Regions from separate parts of the Pseudomonas sp. CFBP 8772 genome, predicted to be linked through region 2. Evidence: predicted binding sites of a transcription regulator. Region 2 holds the regulator's gene; the other holds the start of a gene.
What was found. The regulator sigma-54, encoded in region 2, starts transcription at its own class of promoters, with help from an activator protein. The targets are predictions, from matches to a motif close to ANTGGCATNNANNTTGCTNT.

Region 1 (7,821 bases), on a different contig from region 2:
CAGCGCTTCCAGCAGGCGCTTTGCGAATTCCGGCTGGACGCTTTGTGGGTCAGGCACGTCAACCGGCTCGTTCATCACGTGCAACGCAGTGATGCTCCCGGGGGAGACGCCGAGCAGAACCTGTTCGTTGCCGACCTGCACCAGCACCAGCCGATCGCGAGTCCCCAGGGCGCGGGAGCCCACCAGTTTGATCACCTGATTGCCCGCCGGCCCGGCGCGCTGCACCCGACGCATCAGCCAGGCCAGTACGAAGATCAGCCCGATCACCAGCAGCAGACCCAGCACCAGCTGCAGCAGCTGGCCGCCGATCCCGCCGTTCAGGGTTCCGGCCACCGGCGCGGCGACCGCTGGCGTGGTGGTCGCCGCCGTCGTCGCTGTCGTCGCTGTCGTCGCAGCAGGCGTGGCCGGCGTCGCCGGATCGGCCGCCATCACCGCCCAGGACAATGCCAGCAGCGGCAGGCTCGACAGGGTTCTGAACAGGCCGCGCACTTAACGCAGCTTCTTGATACGTTCGCTCGGGCTGATCACGTCGGTCAGACGGATGCCGAACTTTTCGTTCACCACAACCACTTCGCCGTGGGCGATCAGGGTGCCGTTGACCAGCACGTCCAGCGGCTCGCCAGCCAGACGGTCCAGCTCGATCACCGAGCCTTGGTTGAGCTGCAGCAGGTTGCGGATGTTGATGTCGGTGCTGCCCACTTCCATGGAAATCGACACCGGGATATCAAGGATCACGTCCAGGTTCGGGCCGTCCAGGCTGACCGCGCCGTTGCTTTTTGGCAGGCCGCCAAACTCTTCCATCGTCATGCGATTGGCGTTGTTGCCGGCGTCGGCCGCCAGCAGCGCGTCGATGTCCGCTTGCCCGTCCCCGGCCTCACCCAGTGCAGCCGCCCACTCGTCGGCAAGAGCCTGGTCGTCAGCGGAATTCATTTCGTTGTCATTAGCCATGGTTGTCCTCGGGGAACTGTGATTCGTTTACGCAGCGCATTCGTTTTGCCGGCGACGGAGGGTCACCGGCGTTCTATGGGTTCGACGACTTGCAGGGCGAGGTTGCCCTTGTGCGAACCCAGTTTGACCTTGAAGGAAGGCACGCCGTTGGCGCGCATGACCAGGTGTTCCGGGAGATCGACCGGAATCACGTCGCCCGGCTGCATGTGCAGGATGTCGCGCAGTTTGAGCTGACGCGTGGCGACTGCGACGCGCAACGGCACCGACACGTCGAGCACGTCCTGCTTGAGCGCGTTGACCCAGCGTTCGTCCTGATCGTCGACATCCGACTGGAAACCGGCATCGAGCATTTCGCGCACCGGCTCGATCATCGAATACGGCATGGTCACGTGAAGATCGCCGCCACCGCCGTCCAGTTCGATATGGAACGTGGACACCACGATGGCTTCGCTCGGGCCGACAATGTTGGCCATGGCCGGGTTCACTTCCGAGTTGATGTACTCGAAGTTGACTTCCATGATCGCCTGCCAGGCTTCCTTCAAATCAATGAAGGCCTGATCCAGCACGATGCGCACCACGCGCAGCTCGGTCGGGGTGAATTCACGCCCTTCGATCTTGGCGTGACGGCCGTCGCCGCCAAAGAAGTTGTCCACCAGCTTGAACACCAGTTTGGCGTCGAGGATGAACAGCGCGGTGCCACGCAGGGGTTTGATCTTGACCAGATTGAGACTGGTCGGCACGTACAGCGAGTGCACGTATTCGCCGAACTTCATCACCTGCACGCCCCCCACGGCCACATCGGCCGAGCGACGCAGCAGGTTGAACATGCTGATGCGGGTGTAACGGGCGAAACGCTCGTTGATCATTTCCAGGGTCGGCATGCGCCCGCGGACGATGCGATCCTGACTGGTCAGGTCGTAACTCTTTACGCTGCCGGGGTCGGCAACGCTATCGGTCTGTACCAGACCGTCGTCGACGCCATGCAACAGCGCGTCGATCTCATCCTGGGACAGCAGGTCTTGCACGGCCATGTCGTGGTCCTACTGCAGTACGTAGTTAGTGAAAAGTACCTGTTCGATCACGCTCTTGTTCAGCTCTTTCTGGCCCACTTCCTGGACCACGGCTGCCGCCTTCTGGCGCAGCATTTCCATGCCCACCGGCGTTGCGATGGTATCGAATGGCTGACCGGAGAACATCATCACCAGGTTATTACGGATGACCGGCATGTGCGCTTTCAACGCTTCGAGGTCGGCCTTGTCACGGGCCAGCAAGGTGATGCTGACCTGCATGTAGCGCTGACGGCCATTGACGTTGTAGTTGACGACGAAGGGTGGCGTCAGAGGTTCGAAGATCGCCTCTTTTTTGGCATTCGCCGCTTCGGCAATGGCAGCTGCATCCGGCTTGCTCTCGGCCTTATGCATGATGAACCAGGTCGCGCCTACCGACACACCAACGGCCAGCAGCAGCCCCACCACGATGAGGATGATGACTTTCAACTTGCCCTTTTTTGCAGGGTCCGCCACTGCTGCGTCGTCACTCTTTGCCATGCCAATAATCCGTCACTATCCAAGGGGTTCGGTGTTGCGTGACAGAGGAAGAGCAAGGGTTGTGCCACATGGGCGGCTTCAAGCTGCAAGTAATGAGCGGCAAGTAACAGCAAAAAGCGGCAGCGCCCGAGAAACCGGGGTCTCCCACGCACTACCGCCTTTGATCTTGCCTTTACTTGCCGCTTGCCGCTAACCACTTGCCGCTACTGACAACGCCCAAGCGTTGGCAGGGCGTTTTCAGGCGTAGTAGTCAACCGCGCTTGAACCCACGACGGTAAGCGGCGCGTTGGCAGCGGCCGAAGCGGCATCCACCGGAGCTCCGTCGGCGATGAGGTCGCTGCCGCCGACACCGCTGCTGCGGTCACTGCCGCCGTTGCGTTGCCCGTCACCGCCCGACTGCTGTTGAGCCTGTTGCTGCCAGCCCTGGGACTGGTCGGAGACGTTGACGTTGACCTGACCCATGCCCTGCTGAACGAAGGAATCACGCAGGCGCGACATCTGGCTTTCCAGCGCTTCGCGCACGCCGACATGGGCACTCATGAACGTGACCTGGGTCTGCTGGTCCGCCGCCATATTGACGCGGATGTCCAGACGGCCCAATTCAGCGGGCTCCAGCTGAATGTCCGCCTGCTTGAGGTTCTGGCTCGACAGGTACATCACGCGGTTGACCACGCCTTCGGTCCAGCCCCCCTGATTCATCGCCAGTGGCTGATTGAGCAGTGGCGTGGCCGGGGCCGACGCCGTGGTGTTCTTCACCTGAGCGGCCTGGGACAAGGCCGCCAGTCGATCAGCAAAGTTATCCATCCGCGTATCGCTGGTGGCGCCCTTCACGTCTTTCAGGCCGTCAGCCAGCAGGCCGCTGAATGCTTTGTCGCCGCCGCCTTCGGTGGTGCTCTTGTCCACGGGCTGGTCACCCAGCGCCGCCAGGTTATTGGCCAGCAGCTGCGAAGGATCGGCGTTCGGGTCTTGCTTGCCCCCGCCTTTGCCGTCGCCATGCACGCCGTTATTCTGCGCCGTCTGCTGCGCCTTGTTTTCCAGGGCGACTTGCACGGCGGTCAAGCCTTCCAGCGGATCGGCAGAGGGATCGAAATCGTCGCCGGCTGCGTCGGTCGCGTCGGTCGGGGCTTGCACCGAAGGAGGCGGCATCACGGGCAGCGCGGAGGCGAGAAGCGCCGGATCCACTACGGGCTCAACGGCAGGCGCGACGGCCACAGGCTCTTGAACCGCCGGCGTCACGGCCAGTGTCGGGTCAAGCACGGGATCGACCGAAGGCGCATCCGCCACCGTCGGATCCTGGCCGGTGTCGGAGGCGTCGTCCTTATCGTCGGCGTGGCCCTTGCCCGCGCCGGGCTCATCGTCCGCTTTGCCGTTCACCGGCTTGGCAGGCAACCCATTGCCGTTATCGGCAACGGTCTTGTCATCGGCGGCAGACGTATGGCTGACGGCGGGCTTGTCGTCCGCTGCCGAACTCTTGGCGCTTGCCGCTTTTGCCGTCGCGTTGTCCGCGCTGTGGGACTTGACCGGCGCCTGCTTGGCGAACACGTCAGAGAAGCTGGAAGTGTTGTGCTTGACGGGGTCCGGCGCCTTTGCCGCCGAGGTATTCCCGGCTTTCTGGACTTTGGCCGCTGTCAAAGCCGTCAGTAATGGGTTGTTGGCGAGGGCCATGTGAATCTCCGCAAGAGCGCAATTACACAGAGACAAAGCAAATGCCGGGCCAAGTGCGCCGACTGGCTGGATCAAAGGTGGGTCAGAGGTTGAAAGCCGGGTTGGGGATACCCGGCTCAGTGGCTGGCATGGCAGAGCTGCAGTTCGTCTTCGAAAATCTTCCTGACGGCGCAGAATTCCTCCTTGATCTCGGACACCAGCAGCCTTATCCGGGCGTCGTCCGCGGCCACCAACCCGCGCCCCTGTTCTTCCAGTTGCAGGCAGAGTTCGGACAAGTGCGTAGCGCCCATGTTGCCGGTGCTGCCTTTGAAGCTGTGGGCCATGAGGCCGAGGCGTTGCAGCGAGGCGGTGGAGGCGGCAGTGAAGGAAGGGTCACGCAACAGCAGGGTCATGTCGTTGACCCGATTGACGGAATCGGAAATGAACACCTGCAGCAGCGCCGGGTATTCCGCTTCCATCACGTCACGCAGCGTGCTGAGCACGTTGAAGTCCACAGGATTATTCGACACTTGTTCACTCCTTGATCAAGACGCGCGGATTATGCCAGACCCTCCCACGCAAATTCCACGCTGGCCGTCCGCCCCTCATCGGACCACTGGCAGCGGTCGCTGAGTTGCCGGACCAGCGCAAGGCCGCGCCCGGACAATTGGGTGACCGCAGGCGGCAGCGCCAGCACCCGATCGGAATCGAAACCCGCACCGCTGTCCTGCACCCGCACTGTCAGGCGACCGCCCTCGCCGTCCGGGACGATCTGGAAATCGATGCGGATAAAACCCTCCACCAGACAATCCAGGCGTTCGGCGCGCTGCTGGTAGTAAAGCCCAAAACCTGCGGCGTCGCGCTTCAACGCCGAGTCGAGCCCGAGCACGCCGTGTTCCAGCGCATTGCTGTACAGCTCCGACAGCACGATATACAGCTCGCTGCTCTGCATGCGCAAGCCATGGACTTCCTGCAGCAGTTGCAGCAGATAAGGCAGGGGATTGAAGCGCTTGAGCGTTGCCGCGCGGTACTCGAACGAAGCGCACCAATCCAGCGGACTGGAATCGCCGCTGTCGGTATAAATGACCGAGGGCGGGCCGAGCAAGTCAGGCTCGGTAAATGCCACCTCGACCATGCTCACGTCGTCCCGCGCCTGGCCGCGAAACCGCGCCAGGGCCCACTGCACTTCTTCGATCAGCAGCGCCGGGTTGCGATTGCTCACCAGCACATTTTGCAGACGCCGGGCGCCGAACAGCTCGCCGTCCTGACCGGTGCTGTCGACAACGCCGTCGGACAGGAGAAACACCCGATCCCCCGGCCCGAAGGGATACACCTGGGTGTTGTCGTCGAAACTGCCGGCGCTCAACACACCGAGGGGCACGTTCGCCGAAATCAGCGGCGTGTGCGGCCGGCCATCGCCATGCAGCAGGTAACCATCCGGCAGGCCGCCGTTCCACACCTCGACCAGTTGCTGCTTGAAGTTCAGGCACAGCAGCGCGGCGCAGCAGAACATGTCGACCGGCAGGATGCGTTTGAGCTTGGCGTTCATCTCCCGCAGGGTTTCGGGCAAACCGTACCCTTTGGCGGTCATGCCGTAGAACACCTCGGCCAAGGGCATGGCGCCTACCGCGGCGGGCAAGCCATGGCCGGTGAAATCCCCCAGCAGCAGGTGCATGTTGCCGGACGGCGACCACGCGGCCAGCAGCAGGTCGCCGTTGAACAGCGCGTAGGGCGATTGCAGGTAGCGGATGTTGCGCGAGCTCAGGCACCCGGAGTGGGCAATCTGATCAAACACGGCCTTGGCCACGCGCTGCTCGTTGAGCAGGTATTTATGGTGGCGGGTGATCAGGTCGCGCTGGTGCAGCACAGTTTCCTGCAACACGCGCAGGCGGTTCATGGCGTTGATCTTCGCCGCCAGCACCACTTGGTTGTAGGGCTTGGCAACGAAGTCGTCGCCGCCGGCGTCGAGGCATCGGGCGAGGTCTTCGCCTTCGGTCAGCGACGTCAGGAAGATGATCGGCACCAGCGCGTCACCCGCCAGCGTCTTGATCTGGCGCGCCGCTTCGAAACCGTCCATGACCGGCATCATCGCGTCCATCAGCACCAGTTGCGGCCGCCGACGCTCGAATAGCCCGACGGCTTCGGCGCCGTCACTGGCGGTCAGAACATCATGGCCCTGGCGGCTGACGATGGCGGACAGGAGCATCCGGTCGCTGACGTTGTCATCGGCGATGAGGACCGTCAGGCGATCGGAGGCAGACGAGATCATCAGGCGGTTATGACGATGTTGAAGAGTTTGGAGAAGTTGGAGATGTCGAGGATTTTCTTGACGTCGTTGTTGCAGTTGACCAGTTGGATATCGGCTCGTTCGCCGCCGGCGTGGTCACGCAGCAGCAGGAGCATGCCCAGCGCGGAGCTGTCAAGGTAGTGGGTGTCTTTCAGGTCGACCTTGTAGCGGCTGGCCTGTTTTTCTTTGGGTTCGTAGGCGCTCCGGAATTCCTGGTGCGTCGAAAAATCGAAGCGTCCTTTGATGGTGATGGTCAGTTCTTGGCCATCGGCGGAGCGTTCGGAGGTTACTGACATTGGCAAATTCCTTGTATGAAACAGCGCCAGACGCTTGAGTTTTAGCAGCCCTTGTGAGGCGTTGCAAATCGTTAGCTTTTACTTGGGTTTCAGGGGCTCTAGATCAAGAGCGTCTGCCTCACGGCAGACATTTCGCCTTCGGCGAGTTACTTGGAAAAGCACCCCAAGTAACCAAAGGTGCTTGCTCTCGGTTGGGCCCCTCCTTCGTCGGGGTTCCTTCACTCCGGTCTCGCTCCGTGGGCCCGCTGCCATCCGCCATCCATGGCGGGGGGCAGCTCTCGCCGCATCCATGCGGCTCGGCCCACTCCACGAGACCTCCGTTCAGCCTGCACCCAAGTCGCGATTGGCGGTGTTTGGGCTTTCTATGTACGAAAATCAAAATCAGATCAAAAGCAGATCAAAAGCTTCCCGGCTAAAGCCGGTCCTACGGGTGTACGCGGTGTGAGTGGGACCGGCTTCAGCCGGGAAGAGGCCAGTCTGGCCGCCATGAATTTTGCAGCGTGCCTCCCGACGCCTTCCCGGCTAAAGCCGGTCCCGCTATGTCGTTGTCCTCGCCGTTGCAGTTGCCGTCGCCCTCGCTTTTGCTCTTCCCACACAAAAGGTCCAAACACCACAAAACGCGACATGGGTGCAGGCCGAGCGCAGGTTTTGCGCAGTGGGCCGAGCCGCATGGATGCGGCGAGAGCGCCGTCAGGACATGGATGTCCGTTCGGCGCGGGCCCACGGAGCAAGACCGGAGCGAGGGAACCCGACGCAGGAGGGCCAAACCAGGAGCAAGCACTTTTGGTTACTTTTAGTGCTTTTTAAAAGTAACTCGCCGAAGGCGAAACAATCTGCCCCCAGGCAGATGCCCTTGATCTTGATCTCAAGCCCTTAAAACTGCTCGGTCCTAGGGAGTCGCTGAACCAACTCATCCAGCAATTTCTGCTCGCGTTTATCTTCCAGCGCGCGCGCCTCATCGATATACCGCTGCACCAACTTACGCAGCCCCTCCACCCGCGCATACGCCTTCTGCCACTCTTCGCGCGCCTTGTTCAAATTATTCTGATGCCACGCCAGACTCTGACGCTGCTGCGCCACCGCCGTCTCCAACTGATTG
Region 2 (7,821 bases):
GCGACGGACGCCTTGCCGGTATCTTCACGGACGGTGACTTGCGTCGCACACTGGATCGCCCGATCGACATACGCCTGGCCACCATTGATGAAGTGATGACCGTCCATGGCAAGACTGTACGGCCGGAAATGCTCGCGGCCGAAGCTTTGAAAATCATGGAAGACAACAAGATCGGCGCACTTATTGTGGTCGACGAGAACAACCGCCCGGTTGGCGCGTTCAACCTTCAAGACCTGCTTCGCGCAGGCGTCATGTAAATGAGCGCCGATATGAATGACCTGATGCAACGCGGCAAGAACATCAAACTGGCGATCTTCGACGTCGATGGCGTACTCACCGATGGGCGCCTGTATTTCCTCGAAGACGGCAGCGAGTTCAAGACGTTCAACACCCTCGACGGCCAGGGCATCAAGATGCTCATCAACTCGGGCGTGACCACTGCCATCATCAGCGGGCGCAAGACCCCGGTGGTTGAGCGGCGAGCGAAGAACCTCGGCATCGCGCACCTTTATCAGGGCCGCGAAGACAAACTCGTGGTCCTCGACGAGCTTTTGCAGCAACTGAATCTAAGCTACGAGCAGGTCGCGTATCTGGGTGACGATCTGCCTGATCTGCCGGTCATTCGCCGGGTCGGCCTGGGCATGGCCGTTGCCAATGCTGCCAGCTTTGTCCGCGAGCATGCCGATGGCATTACCCAGGCACGTGGCGGCGAAGGCGCTGCCCGCGAATTCTGCGAGTTGATCTTGAAGGCTCAGGGCAACCTCGAAGCGGCTCATGCCGCCTACCTATAGAAGTGCATTTATGCTGAGCAAAAAGTTTCGTTCGTTTCTGCTGTTCGGTGTGCTGGCATTGCTGCTGGCAGCGGTCGGCTACTGGAACATCAGTCCGGAAAGCTTCCTCGATCAACCCAAGGCTGCCGTGGATGAAAGCGCTGTCGATTACTACGCGACCAACGCCCACAGCATTCAGTACCTGCCCGACGGAACCATGCAGTACGACATGACCGCCGACAAGGTCGAGCACTTGAAAGCCACCGACGTCACCCTGATGACCACGCCGGTGCTGCAGATGTATCGAGGTTCGACCTTCCCGTGGCACGTACAGAGCGTTCGCGCCGAAGTGTCGCCGGGGGGTGATCACGTCGAGCTGATCGACTCGGTGCGCATCAACCGCACCGATGAAAAGAACCGCACCACCATCATCACCAGCAGCCGCATGACTGTATTCCCGCAGAAGCAATATGCGGAGACTGCCCAACCCGTTAGAATCGACGGCCTTGGCGGTGTAACGACCGGCAAGGGTATGAAAGCGTATCTGAAAGAAAGCAGGATGAACCTGCTATCCAACGTAAGAGGACAGTATGAGGCTCGTTAAAACCCTTCCTTTTTTGCTCGGCCTGGGCGCAGCACTGGGAAGCGCGAGCGCCTGGTCTCTGCCGACGGATCGCGATCAACCCATCCACATCCAGTCGGATGACGCGCAACTGGACGACAAGCAAGGCATCGCCACTTACAAGGGCAATGTCATCATCACCCAGGGCACGATGAAGATCACCGGCAACACCGTGACCATCACCCGGACACCGCAAGGCGACGTGGACGTGTTCACGTCCGTGGGCAACCTGGCCTATTACGAGCAGAAGCCATCGGTGGACAAACCGATCGTTCAGGCTTGGGGCGTCACCATCCAGTACTTCGCGGCTCAGAACCGCATCGTGCTGATCGACAAGGCCAAAGTAGTCAACGACGGCAACACGTCCGAAGGCGAGAAAATCGTCTATGACACCGTCAAGCAGGTCGTGAACGCCGGTCGTGCCAATGGCACCAAGGTCACCGCCCCACGCCCTCGTATCGACATGGTCATCCAGCCGAAAAAGAAAACCGACCAGCAGAAGGCCCAGTAATGGCAACGCTGAAAGCCCAACATCTGGCTAAGGCCTATAAAAGCCGCCAGGTCGTACGTGACGTCAGCCTGTCCATCGAGAGCGGCCAGATCGTCGGCCTGCTCGGCCCCAACGGCGCCGGCAAGACCACCTGCTTCTACATGATCGTCGGCCTGGTTCAGGCGGATCAGGGTCGCGTCCTGATCGACGACCAGGACGTCAGCCACCAGCCGATGCACGGCCGCGCACGCGCCGGTATTGGCTACCTGCCACAGGAAGCGTCGATCTTCCGCAAGCTCTCCGTCTCGGACAACATCATGGCGATTCTGGAGACCCGCAAGGAGCTCGATCGCACTGCCCGTCGCAAGGAGCTGGAAAGCCTGCTTCAGGAATTCCACATCACCCACATTCGCGACAACCTGGGCATGAGCCTGTCGGGCGGTGAACGTCGCCGCGTGGAAATCGCACGCGCCCTCGCCACTTCGCCGAAATTCATTCTGCTCGACGAACCTTTTGCCGGTGTTGACCCTATTTCCGTAGGCGACATCAAGCAGATCATTCACCACCTCAAGGCCAAAGGGATCGGCGTGCTGATCACCGACCACAACGTGCGTGAAACGCTGGATATCTGCGAAACCGCCTACATCGTCAACGATGGGCAGCTAATTGCCGAAGGCGACGCCGAATCCATCCTGGCCAACCAATTGGTCAAGGAAGTGTATCTGGGTCACGAGTTCCGCCTGTAACCGCAGTGATGACACGAGGTTGTGCGGTACGCCGCAACGCGCCCTATCGCCGACCTCGTTTTTTAATTGTCATCACACTCTAGGCAAACCCTCCAGCTTCAGGCATATAATTTGCTTAAGTTGGCGCCCTCGGCGCCCTGGTAGTAAATGGCGCGCAGTGCGCCGGCGAATAAGGTGTTAAGCCCTGCCATGAAACCTTCGCTAGTCTTGAGAATGGGCCAGCAGCTGACGATGACGCCTCAGCTGCAACAGGCAATCCGCTTGCTTCAGTTGTCGACGCTGGATCTCCAACAGGAGATTCAGGAGGCGCTGGAGTCGAACCCGATGCTGGAACGGCAGGAGGAAGGCGACGATTTCGACAACGCCGACCCCTTGGCGGATAACGTAGAGCAAAAGCCCAACGCTGATGTTCAGGAACCCACCTACCAGGAATCGGCGCCTACCGTCGACAATCTGGATGAGGGCGACTGGAACGAGCGCATCCCCAACGAGTTGCCTGTCGACACCGCGTGGGAAGACGTCTATCAGACCAGCGCCAGCAGCCTGCCCAGCAATGACGATGACGAGTGGGATTTCACCACCCGCACCTCCGTTGGCGAAAGCCTGCAAAGCCACCTGCTCTGGCAGCTCAACCTCGCGCCGATGTCGGACACCGATCGCCTGATCGCCGTGACGCTGATCGACTGCATCAACAACCAGGGCTACCTCGACGAAACACTGGAAGAATTGCTCGACGCTTTCGATCCTGAGCTCGATATCGAGCTGGACGAAATCGAAGCCGTTCTGCACCGCATCCAGCAGTTCGAGCCTGCGGGCATCGGCGCTCGCAACCTGAGCGAATGCCTGCTGCTGCAGCTCCGTCAGTTGCCGGCCAAAACCAGGTGGCTGGCGGAAGCGCAGAAGCTGGTCAGCGACTACATCGATCTGTTGGGCAGCCGCGACTACGCGCAGCTGATGCGCCGCATGAAGCTCAAGGAAGACGACCTGCGGCAGGTCATTGAACTGGTCCAGAGCCTCAACCCGCGCCCCGGCTCGCAGATCGAGTCCAGTGAAGCCGAATACGTTGTGCCTGACGTCATCGTGCGCAAGGACAACGAGCGCTGGCTGGTGGAGCTGAACCAGGAATCCGTGCCGCGCCTGCGGGTCAATCCGCAGTACGCGGGGTTCGTGCGTCGTGCCGATACCAGCGCCGACAATACGTTCATGCGCAATCAGCTGCAGGAAGCGCGCTGGTTCATCAAGAGCCTGCAAAGCCGTAACGAGACGCTGATGAAGGTGGCGACGCAAATCGTTGAACACCAGCGCGGCTTCCTCGAGTACGGCGACGAGGCCATGAAGCCGCTGGTTCTGCATGACATCGCTGAGGCCGTCGGCATGCACGAATCGACGATTTCCCGGGTCACCACGCAGAAATTCATGCACACCCCACGCGGGATCTACGAACTCAAATATTTCTTTTCCAGCCACGTCAGCACCTCGGAAGGCGGCGAATGCTCGTCCACGGCGATTCGCGCGATCATCAAAAAACTGGTCGCTGCGGAAAATCAGAAAAAGCCGTTGAGTGACAGCAAGATCGCTGGTTTACTGGAAGCACAAGGCATTCAAGTGGCCCGTCGCACAGTCGCCAAGTACCGTGAATCCCTTGGGATCTCGCCGTCCAGCGAACGCAAGCGACTGATGTAAAGGTCACACGTCAAAGTGTTCCAGTGGCAGGCATTACGCCTGCCTCTTAATGCACTGGCAACGAAGGAGAAGCTGTATGCAAGTCAACATCAGTGGACACCAGCTGGAAGTGACCGAACCTCTGCGTACCTACATCGGCGAGAAGCTCGCCCGACTGGAACGCCACTTTGACAAGATCACGAATGTGCAGGTCACGATGGAGGTCGAGAAGCTCAAGCAGAAGATCGAAGCCACCTTGCACGTTCCTGGCGCTGAAGTGGTTGCCAACGCCGAACACGACGACATGTACGCAGCCATTGACCTGCTTGCCGACAAGCTTGACCGCCAACTCAAAAAACATAAGGAAAAACAGCAAAGTCTGCTGCAAGGCGCGACTGCTCGCTGACACTCCCCACTCATGATCCGACTTGAAAATATTCTGACCCCTGGCCGTTCACTCGTGAACGTGCCAGGCGGCAGCAAAAAAGCCGTACTCCAAAACATCGCCAGCATGATCGGCAAGCAAGTGCCCGATCTTGATGAACAGGTGGTGTTTGAAAGCCTTATTGCCCGTGAAAAACTCGGCTCCACCGGTTTCGGTAATGGCATCGCCATTCCCCACTGCCGCCTGAAGGGCTGTACAACGCCTGTCAGCGCTGTGCTGCATCTCGAGAAACCCATCGATTTCGACGCCATCGACGGCGCGCCGGTTGACCTGCTGTTTGTGCTGCTGGTCCCGGAAGCGGCCACCGATGCTCACCTGGAACTGCTGCGCCAGATCGCCAGCATGCTCGACCGTGACGATGTGCGTAAGCGCCTGCGCGCCGCCAAAACCGACGAAGAGCTTTACAGCGTCGTGCTCGACGTCCAGAACGGTCACTGATCATGCGCATGATCATCGTCAGCGGCCGCTCCGGCTCCGGCAAGAGCACGGCCCTCGACGTCCTTGAAGACAGCGGTTTCTACTGCGTCGACAATTTGCCCGCCGGCCTGCTCCCGGAGCTGGCCGAGCGCGCACTGATCAACACCGAATTGGCCGAGCCTTTACTGGCGGTCTCGATTGACGCGCGCAACCTGCCCAGTCACCTGACCCGATTCCCACGCATGCTCGCCGAGGTACGCGCCCGCCACATCCAGTGCGACGTGCTGTTCCTCGATGCAGATGAACCTACCCTGCTCAAGCGTTTTTCCGAGACCCGTCGCCGTCATCCGTTGAGCACGGCAACGCGCTCGCTGGCCGAAGCCATTCGTGACGAGAAGACCCTGCTCGGCCCGATCATCGATCTGGCTGATCTGACGGTCGACACTACGCACCTGAATCTCTATCAGCTGCGCGACATTCTCAAATTGCGCCTGCTGAACAAACCCGAACCGGGCACTGCCTTCCTCATCGAATCCTTCGGCTTCAAGCGTGGCATGCCCGTGGACGCCGACCTGGTGTTCGACGTGCGCTGCCTGCCCAACCCGTACTGGAAACCCGAACTGCGCGAGCAGTCGGGCCTCGACAAGCCGGTTGCCGAGTACCTCGCAGCACAACCCGACGTCGAAGAAATGTTCCAGGACATCTTCTCGTATCTCAATAAGTGGTTGCCGCGCTTTGCCGCCAGCAATCGCGCCTACGTCACTATTGCCATTGGCTGCACCGGCGGACACCACCGCTCCGTCTACCTGACCGAACGTCTGGGTCAGGTCCTGCAGCAATCGCTCAAGAATGTTCAGGTCCGCCACCGCGACCTAAGCTGAAAGGACCTCCATCGCGATGCCCGCTCTAGAAATCACCATCATCAACAAGCTGGGTCTGCACGCCCGGGCCGCCGCCAAGTTCGTGGGTGTTGCCGGCAAGTACCCGTGTCAGATCAGGGTCGGCCGCACCCCGGAAACCATGGTCGATGGCAAAAGCATCATGGCCGTCATGATGCTGGCTGCCGGTAAGGGCACCCTGATCCATCTGGCCACCGAAGGTGAAGAAGCCGATGCGGCGCTGGCGGGGCTGGTGGAACTGATCAACAACAAGTTTGACGAAGGCGAATAAGCCCTACCGCCGCACGACGCCTCCATTTCCCCGTCAGAGATGATCGATGCCACTGACAGCCAAGCCTCCATTCTCACGAGGGATCAGATCCGGTTCCGAGAAGATGCTGATGCTGGGCAGCGCCGTGGCGGTGGCCGCCATACTCGCCATCGTGACCTGGTTGTTGTTTCGGGAGCTGGGGACGGCCAACGAAGCCGCTGTGCGCTCGGCAAACAATGTGGTGCAGTTGATCGACGCTGACGTGCAGCGCAATGCCGAGCTGTATGACACCTCCCTATTGGGCCTGATCGCGGCCTGGCGACGGCCCGATGTCATGACGATCTCTCCGGAATTGCGCCAGCTGGTGCTCTTCGACCGGGCCACGGCGGCGCCCTTCAAGGGCGATGTGGTGCTGCTGGATGACACCGGGCGCATCGTCGCCGACTCCACCTCGCTGACGCCTCGGCTGGACAACTTCTCAGACCGGCCAGGCTTTCAGAAACACCGGGACAGCGGCTCGCTGGCGCTGGTGGTCGACGGGCCCTTCCTGTCGCGCTGGGGCTTCAAGGACCTGTGCATCAGTTTCAGTCGCCGTCTCCCCTCCGACAACGGCCAGTTCGTCGGCATTGCCAGTGCATCAATGCGCCTGTCGTACTTCGATCAACTGTTTCGCACGCTGGACATCGGTCCCACCAGCACCGTCAACCTGCTCAGTGCGGATGGCGTGATGCTCGCCCGGCAACCCGACGACAACAACCGGACCTTCATCGGCCAGAACTTCAGCATGCGGCCCAACTTCAAACGCATTCTGAGGGAGGTCAACGGCAGCTTTGCGGCGATATCCGAACTCGACGGTGCTCAGCGGCTTTACACCTTCTCACGGGTGGGTGACTTGCCATTGATCGTCGTGGTCGCTCAATCCCGGGACGACGTCTACGCGCTGTGGAAACGCAACGCGCTGCTGGTGGCAAGCGCGACCGGTTTGCTGTGCCTCGGGATCCTCTCGCTGTCCTGGCTGTTGGGCCGCCAACTGCGCCTGCGCCAGAACGCGAGCGTGAACTGGCCGGGCTGGCGTCCACAGATGGGCTGACCGGCCTGGCAAACCGGCGCAGGCTGGATCAGGTGCTCAAGCAGGAATGGGCGCGGGGCATGCGTTCGGAAAGGCCTTTGGCACTCCTGATGATTGATGTGGATCACTTCAAGGCCTTCAACGATCGACACGGGCATCATGGTGGCGACGTCGCATTACGCAGCGTTGCCCAGACCCTGACCGCCAGCATCCGCAGGCCGGGTGACCTCGCCGCGCGCTATGGCGGTGAGGAGTTCATGGTGGTGCTCCCGGAAACCGACAAGGCAGGTGCCTGTGTGATCGCGGAAAAGCTGCGTCTGGCGATAGAAGCACTTCCGCTTTTTGCCGAGGACACAGTGCCCATCACCGTCAGCATCGGCGTGGCCACGCACCTGCCGGCGACCCACGATCTGCCCGAGCCGCTGTTTCACGCCGCGGACCGGGCCCTGTA

Region 1: a site for sigma-54 is predicted at 4,195-4,214, ahead of IFT99_RS00380 (flagellar hook-length control protein FliK). Genes of this name have one in related genera too.

Annotation. Positions count from the first base shown of each region.
Region 1 covers NZ_JACYUI010000001.1:86,130-93,950, reverse strand. Annotated here, with positions in the region: partial or broken gene fliO (flagellar biosynthetic protein FliO) at 1-429, opposite strand, end outside; gene fliN (flagellar motor switch protein FliN) at 490-948, opposite strand; gene fliM (flagellar motor switch protein FliM) at 1,011-1,979, opposite strand; gene fliL (flagellar basal body-associated protein FliL) at 1,989-2,495, opposite strand; gene IFT99_RS00380 (flagellar hook-length control protein FliK) at 2,733-4,160, opposite strand; gene IFT99_RS00375 (Hpt domain-containing protein) at 4,277-4,669, opposite strand; gene IFT99_RS00370 (ATP-binding SpoIIE family protein phosphatase) at 4,699-6,408, opposite strand; gene IFT99_RS00365 (STAS domain-containing protein) at 6,408-6,722, opposite strand; gene fliJ (flagellar export protein FliJ) at 7,596-7,821, opposite strand, start outside.
Region 2 covers NZ_JACYUI010000005.1:211,300-219,120, reverse strand. Annotated here, with positions in the region: gene IFT99_RS12980 (KpsF/GutQ family sugar-phosphate isomerase) at 1-257, shown strand, start outside; gene kdsC (3-deoxy-manno-octulosonate-8-phosphatase KdsC) at 258-791, shown strand; gene lptC (LPS export ABC transporter periplasmic protein LptC) at 802-1,374, shown strand; gene lptA (lipopolysaccharide transport periplasmic protein LptA) at 1,361-1,903, shown strand; gene lptB (LPS export ABC transporter ATP-binding protein) at 1,903-2,628, shown strand; gene IFT99_RS12955 (RNA polymerase factor sigma-54) at 2,818-4,311, shown strand; gene hpf (ribosome hibernation-promoting factor, HPF/YfiA family) at 4,388-4,696, shown strand; gene ptsN (PTS IIA-like nitrogen regulatory protein PtsN) at 4,709-5,173, shown strand; gene rapZ (RNase adapter RapZ) at 5,176-6,033, shown strand; gene IFT99_RS12935 (HPr family phosphocarrier protein) at 6,050-6,322, shown strand; partial or broken gene IFT99_RS12930 (diguanylate cyclase) at 6,426-7,821, shown strand, end outside.